2 regions of the Hyphomicrobium sp. B1 genome follow, and region 2 is predicted to be linked to the other one. Evidence: riboswitches for the same ligand, from Rfam matches in the RefSeq annotation. Region 2 holds a riboswitch; the other holds the start of a gene.
The links. A riboswitch is a leader RNA that binds a small molecule or an ion and turns the genes downstream of it on or off. The one in region 2 is predicted to bind fluoride.
Positions count from the first base shown of each region.

Region 1 (3,817 bases), 170 kb from region 2:
ATCGAGCCGCGGCCCTTGTGGTAGGCATTGAGAATGCCGCCGCGGCCGAGGATGATGCCAGCCGTCGGGAAGTCCGGGCCCTGGATGATCTGGGTCAGGTCTTCGAGACTGACCTCGGGATTGTCGAGGTCGGCGATGCAGGCATCGATGACTTCGCCGAGGTTGTGCGGCGGGATGTTGGTTGCCATGCCGACCGCGATGCCGCCTGCGCCGTTGACGAGCAGGTTCGGGAATTTCGAGGGCAGGACGGTTGGCTCTTGAATCGTACCGTCGTAGTTGTCGCGATAATCGACGGTGTCGTTGTCGAGGTCATCGAGCATGAAGCCCGCGACCTTGGCGAGACGCGATTCCGTGTAGCGTTCGGCTGCAGGCGGATCGCCGTCGATGGAGCCGAAGTTGCCTTGGCCGTCGACGAGGGGCACGCGCATGGAGAAATCCTGCGCGAGGCGCACGAGCGCGTCGTAGATCGCAAGGTTGCCGTGCGGGTGATATTTGCCCATCACTTCGCCGACGATGCGCGCCGACTTGACGTATTTTTTGTTCCAGTCGAGCCCGAGTTCGTTCATCGCGAAGAGAATGCGGCGGTGGACGGGCTTTAAGCCATCGCGCACGTCAGGGAGCGCGCGGGAAATGATGACGCTCATCGCGTAGTCGAGATAGGAGCGTTTCATCTCGTCCGAGATGGAGATCGGGCGGATGTCGCTCGGCTCGCGGCCGGACGGATTTTCTTCGTCGTTATTGTCGGTCAAAGTCAGCTCTTTCCGGGATGAGATCGGCGGGGGTGATACGCACCAGCGGCCGACGGGAAACCAGTGCTTATACTGTAGCCGAAACGGAAACCGAATGCCACCTGCGCGGCGTCGTGCCACGGCTCCACAGAATTTAGAAAATCTCTTTCATATCAAAAGGTTATTGAGTCATGTTTGGGCGTGTTGCGATTGCCGCCGTGAAGCGCCGGCGAGATCGCGGCGAACGGCGTGGAATGGTGGCAGAATCGGTGCGCTGAAGACTGCGCGGCGCATGCCTCCACGGGCCGCCCGCGGGCGTTTTCGCGATGGCTGACGGCCTCGGCTTTTCACGCGGAACGGCATTTCGTTCACTGCGTTGGCGAAGCAGGAACAAGTTGCAAAAAGCAAAACATCCGGCGCACAGCGTCGGAGAGAGGACTGTTATGCGCGCGATATTCGCTGGCTGTGCAATTGCATTGTCGCCGATGCTGATCGAGATGGCGTTTGCGGCGGAAGAGGTTGGGCCGGAAGCGTTCAATAACAATTGCCGGACCTGCCATTCGTGGAAGGAGGGCGACAATCGCCTCGGCCCGACTTTGCACGGCATTATCGGTCGCAAAGCGGGAACGGCTGAGGGGTTCAATTATTCGAATGCGATGAAGTCGTCAGGCATCACGTGGGATGAGGCGACGCTCGATAAGTTCATCACCAACCCGAATGCGGTCGTTCCCAATAACAACATGAAGCCGTTCAGCGGCGTCGGCGACGCGGCGACGCGCAAGCAGATCATCGATTTTCTGAAGAGCAATCCGAAGTGAATTTGCGCGCGGGGAGAATGAATTTACCGTGTGCGGTGAATTCGGCCTGCTTAATTCTTGCGGTCCGCAGCATCTGATTTGCGCCCAGTCGTATTTGCGCTGTGGCCCAGCCGGCCTCACTGTCAATCACGAATGTTCGCGCAGACGTGACAATTTGCATTGACTTCGTGATTGCATTGCTCAATGTTCCCGGCCTGGGAATGGAATCTCCCGTAAAACCGCCCCGATGGCTGATGATTCCTACTGCGTTGATGTCCTCATTCTTCGAGTGAGGCCGCGGTAGGATCGTTTCTATTTTCCTGCCACGGGAGAGGCGTGTCTCTTTCATCAACTCAGAAGTCGGGGGGATGGAGGAGACAGTCGAGTGGTTGAGCTTTCCACGCTTGCAACCCCTCTCTTCTGAAACTCCTTCATCCTCCCGGCGACGGCCGAGTGGGCTCAGCTGCGTCGCGATAAGCGACGCTAGCACATGGAGGAAGTAATGAGGAAGTGGGCTAGCTCCACGGCCGCCGTTGCTCTGCTGGCAATTTCGTCGCCGGCCTGGGCCAATGAGGACGTGATTAAACTATCGCAAGACCCCAATAACTGGGCCATTCAGTCGGGCGATTATAGTGGTCATCGCTATTCCAAGCTTGACCAGATCAACACCGAAAACGTCGGTCAGCTGAAAGTGGCTTGGACGTTCTCGACGGGCGTTCTTCGCGGCCATGAAGGCGGTCCGCTCGTCGTCGGCGACGTCATGTACGTCCACACGGCATTTCCGAACATCGTCTATGCCTTGGATCTCGCGCACGAACAGAAGATCATCTGGAAGTACGTGCCGAAGCAGGACCCGTCGGTTATTCCGGTCATGTGCTGCGACACGGTCAACCGCGGCGTGCAGTATGCCGAAGGCAAGATCTTCCTCCATCAGGCCGACACCGCCCTCGTCGCTCTCGACGCGAAAACGGGTAAGGAACTGTGGAAGGTCGTCGACGGCGATCCGAAGAAGGGCGAAACGGGCACGGGTGCTCCGCTTGTCGTCAAGGATAAGGTCATCATCGGCATCTCGGGCGCCGAATTCGGCGTTCGCTGCCATCTGACCGCTTACGACATCAACACCGGTAAGAAGGTGTGGCGCGCCTACTCGATGGGTCCCGACTCCGACATCCTCGTCGATCCGGAGAAGACCATGTCGCTCGGCAAGCCGGTCGGCAAAGACTCCTCGCTCAAGACCTGGAACGGCGATGAGTGGAAGATCGGTGGCGGTTCGACCTGGGGCTACATGTCCTACGATCCGGCACTAAACCTGATCTACTACGGCACGGGTAACCCTTCGACCTGGAACGCGGCTCAGCGTGCGGGACCGGATGGCAAGCCGATCGATCAGAAGTGGTCGATGACCTACTTCGCGCGCGACGTCGACACCGGTATCGCCAAGTGGGCCTACCAGATGACGCCGTTCGACGAGTGGGACTATGACGGTATCAACGAGTCTCTGCTCGCGACGATGAACATCAAGGGCAAGGAGCACAAGACGCTGACGCACTTCGACCGTAACGGCTTTGCTTATACGATCGATCGCGTCACGGGTGAGCCGCTCGTTGCCGAGAAGTATGATCCGATCGTCAACTGGGCGACCGGCATCGATCTCGACAAGTCGAGCCCGAACTACGGCCGTCCGATCCGCGTGAAGAAGTACTCGACGTTCGCGAACGGTACGGATTTTAACACGAAGGGCATCTGCCCTGCGGCTCTCGGAACGAAAGATCAGCAACCGGCTTCCTATTCGGAGCTGACTCACCTGTTCTACGTGCCGACGAACCACGTCTGCATGGACTACGAACCGTTCAAGGTTTCGTACACGGCCGGTCAGCCTTACGTCGGCGCCACGCTTTCGATGTTCCCCGGTCCGGATAAGCCGGAGCGCATGGGTAACTTCATCGCGTGGGATGGCGCTAAGGGTAAGATCGTCTGGTCGGATCCGGAGCAGTTCTCGGTGTGGTCAGGTGCTCTGACGACGGCCGGCGGCGTCGCCTTCTACGGCACGCTCGAAGGCTACTTCAAGGCCGTCGACCAGAAGACCGGCAAGCTGCTTTACAAGTTCAAGACGCCGTCGGGCATTATCGGTAACGCGATGACCTACATGCACGATGGCAAGCAGTACGTTGCTGTGCTTTCGGGCGTTGGTGGCTGGGCCGGTATCGGTCTTGCTGCCGGCTTGACGAACCCGACCGATGGTCTCGGTGCCGTCGGCGGCTACTCGGGCCTGTCGGACTACACCAACCTCGG
Region 1 is NZ_CP134871.1:3,925,862-3,929,678, reverse strand. It holds gene gyrA (DNA gyrase subunit A) at 1-749, opposite strand, end outside; gene RLW55_RS18740 (c-type cytochrome) at 1,172-1,546, shown strand; fluoride riboswitch at 1,734-1,796, shown strand; gene RLW55_RS18735 (methanol/ethanol family PQQ-dependent dehydrogenase) at 2,028-3,817, shown strand, end outside.
Region 1: another riboswitch for fluoride. It lies ahead of RLW55_RS18735 (methanol/ethanol family PQQ-dependent dehydrogenase); the one in region 2 lies ahead of crcB (fluoride efflux transporter CrcB).

Region 2 (3,817 bases):
CTCGCCCGGTTCGATATCGAGATTCACCGAGTTCAACAGCTTCTTGCCGCCGGGCGTTGCAAGCGAAATGCCGGCAAGGCTCAGCACGCCGTTGGCATTCGTCGTGCCCATCGAGACGGCGGATGTCTCGCTCGCCGTCGAGGCGAGCTGCATCTGATCGGAGAAGCCGGAAAGCCGGTCGACGACGGCGATCCATTCCGCCAGGTCGGTATAGGAATTGACGAAGAACGACATCGACGATTGCACCTGGCCGAACGCGCCAGCCGTTTGCGTCATGACGCCGAGCATAATTGCGCCTGCGAAATAATGCGGGGCCATGATGAGGAACGGCAGCACGACGGCGATCTGATTGTATCCAGTCGTGAAGAATGTCAGAAATTTCTGGCGCCGCATGATGTCGTGCCAGTTGGTTACGATATCGGAGAAACGATCGCGCAGGATATTGCGCTCGGCGTTCTCGCCGCGCAGCAATGCGATCTGTTCGGAGTTTTCGCGAAGGTGCACCAAGCCGAAGCGAAAATCGGCTTCGCGCCGCTGGCGACTAAAGTTGAGGCTCGCCAATGTGCGGCCGATGAGATGCGCTCCGACGCTGGCCACGAGCGCGAATATGGCTGCGAGCCAGACGAGATAACCATGGGCGCCGATGTGATATCCTGCGATCTGCAGCGGGACCTCGGCTGAAATTCCCCACAGTATGATGCTGAATGAAACGAGGCTCGTGATCGACGACAGGAAGCCAATGCCGAGAGAGAGCGTTCGTCCGATATAAAGTGCGATGTCCTCAGCGATACGCTGGTCGGGGTTGTCGGCTGCCTCGCTGCGAAGACGCATGCGGTAGTGGGTGCTGTTCTGGAGCCAGCGGTGAACATAGCGCTCGGTCATCCAGCGCCGCCACCGGATCTGCAGCCATTGATTGAGATAGAGCTGATAAACCGACGAGATAATGAAGGCCGCGGCGATCACCGAGAATATGGCGAGCTGGTGCCAGAAGGCGCCGACGTTTTTCGTCTGAAGCGCGTTGTAGAACTCGGCGTTCCAGCTGTTGAGCAAAACGGACAGCCCAACCTGGCCGAATTCGATGGCGAGGACGACCAAGAGAAGGCTGCCGCCGATCCAGCGTTCCGCAACGGTGAATTTCAATCGGGAGCTGATGCGAACGACACCAGAATCTTTCGAGAAGAAGTAGGGCGTCGTCAGTTGCCAAATCGCGCTCAGGCGCGAGCGCGTATCATTCCGCATCACAATTCCACATCACGGTTGCTTTGCATCCTCAGCGGGCCAGCTGCGGTTTTGAACCATCCGCAAGGCCGTGTGGCTCCTCATTTCGTCGAGGGTGGCGCGAGGCACATTTCCGGAGGGTGGCCAGAACCTTAATTATTTGCAAGCGTTGGCGGGATGCGACGCGACTTGGCCGAGGTTGTCAAACGCCGATGCACTCGTGACGCACACAAGCTAGTTTGGGCCGCCCGGAAAATCGTGTACTTGAGTAAGCGATGGGGATGGGGTTCCCCCGATAACCGCCATTGTGGCTGATGACTCCTACGATAGCCGTTTCCGACGGGAGACGGCCGTTGGCTGAAATGCTGAAGAGGAGCCTCATATGAATTTCACGACATGTCTGGTCGTTATGTTCGGCGGAGCTATCGGGACCTTGTGTCGGTATGCCGGGTCGTATCTTGCCCTTCCGATCAGCGGCACGCTGCCGTGGGGCACGATCCTTATCAATATTGCCGGGTCATTTATCATAGGCTTTTTCGGCACGCTGACCCTGGCGCATGGGCGTTATCCGGTCAGCGAAGAATTCCGCCTGTTCGTGATGGTGGGGATTTGCGGGGGCTTTACAACTTTTTCGTCATTCAGTCTGCAGACACTCGATCTCCTCCGCTCGGGCGCTATCGGGCGCGCTGCGGTCAACATTGGGTTGTCCGTCGTGCTTTGCATCCTGGCCGTGGCGGCAGGGCACTTCGTCGCCGCCTACTTCAACGGCGGCGCAACGGAAATTGCGCAGACGACATTGGAAGAAGACGCCTAGGGCGTCTCCTTTCCTTCGGCGCAGGGGTCAAGTCGCGATCTGGGACTTCGCCAGCGTGACGTTGATGCTGTGCACGGCGCAGCTTTGAGCGAGGTCGGCTTTTTCTCCGGGGTTGAGGACGTTGATATTGGCTCCGGAGGCTGATGCTTTCGGCCATTGGCCTTTGGGCGCCAGCAGCACGCCCGCTGGAACCGCCGATGAAATGCCAACACTCAACTCGATGGAGCCGGTCTTGCTGCTCACCTGCAACCGGTTCCCGGATTCGACGCCGATCGTTTCGGCGTCGGAGGGATTGAGCCAAGCTTCGCACATTTGCAGACGGCGGGCGATCTTGCCGTCATTGGCGTAGCTGCTGTTCATGAGCCATTCGGAGGCGGGCGACAGCATGCGGTATTCACCCATAGCCGGACGGCACTCCGATAGTGGGGCAGGGGCTGATGGCAATCCGGCCTCGACAAATTGCGCGCCGGTCATTTCGACCTTTCCTGACGGCGTGCGATAGTCGTGGGATGCGAACTGAACGATCGGGGCTTCCGGCACGTACATCGTGCCTGCGGCTGCAAGTGTTTTGAAATCGAGTCCAGGGCGCGCTTGGCTCAGAATCGTTTCGATGATGGCGTCATCGGTTTCACGCAGTTCAGGATCGGTGAGGCCCATTGCAGCCGCAAGGCGCCGGAAGATCTCCTGATTGGGGAGCGCGTCTCCTAGCGGCGGAAGGGCTGCGACCTGTGCCGAGACGGAATGGGTAAAATACGACATGACGACATCGTCGAATTCCAGAAAACTCGCCGCGGGCAGAACGAAATCCGCGTAGTCGGCCGTATCGGTCTGGAATAGATCGACCGTGACTTGGAGAAGATCCTCGCGCCTCAGCGCCTGGCGCAATCGCGCCTGCTCCGGGCTCGAGGCCGCGATGTTGTTATTCCAGGTGAAGAGCGCTTTCGTCTCGCCGCTTTCGAGCCGCGCCGCGAGATCCATATGGCTGACGGATTGGGGATCGGCGTTGAGATGCGAAGCGGAAAGATAACCGCCGTCGACGCCTCGGGCGTCCCAGCCGTTGAGATAGAGGAAACCGGCGCCGAGCTTTCCGATGTTGCCCGTCGCAGGTGGCAGCAGGCCGACCGAACGCATGGCGTTGCCGCCGAATGTCTGGCGCTGGAAGCCTTGTCCCATCCATAGTAGCGATGGGCCGTCCGCGTAGAGCAGCGCCGCTTTTTCGATGAGGGCCGCAGGAACGCCGGTCGTTGCCTCCGCCCAACTCAATGTGCAAGCGTCGAGTTGCGGTTCGATGTCGTCCCAGCCGATACAATGGCGTGCAAGAAAATCGCGGTCGAGCTTTCCGGCCGATTTGATGACGGCGAGCATCGCGAAGGCAAGCGCCGCGTCGGTGCCGGGAAAGAGTTGGAGATGAATGTCGGCCGCTTCAGCCGTAGCGTGGCGGATCGGATCGACGACGATCGTTGGGACACCGCTGCGCGCCACCCAGTGCTCATGGACGTGAGGCGCTGAGGCTGACGGGTTCGCCCCCCAGATCAAGACGCATTTGCTGGAACTGACCGTGCGCGGGTCGAAGCCGCGGGTCGATTCCCCGAACGCGAGTTGAAGCGCGACGTGGCCCGCCTTGTTGCAGACGGTGTCGGGATCGACTTCAGTCGCTCCGATACGATTGAAGAAACGCAGCGGAAACAGCCCGGCGATCAGCGAGCACGTTCCAGTGTAATGGGTTTGCAGGATGGCTTGGCCGCCGTCGGTCGCGATAATGCTCTGTAGCCGTTGCGCGATCTC
Region 2 is NZ_CP134871.1:3,750,905-3,754,721, reverse strand. It holds gene RLW55_RS17900 (ABC transporter ATP-binding protein/permease) at 1-1,239, opposite strand, end outside; fluoride riboswitch at 1,487-1,549, shown strand; gene crcB (fluoride efflux transporter CrcB) at 1,601-2,032, shown strand; gene RLW55_RS17890 (molybdopterin-containing oxidoreductase family protein) at 2,060-3,817, opposite strand, start outside.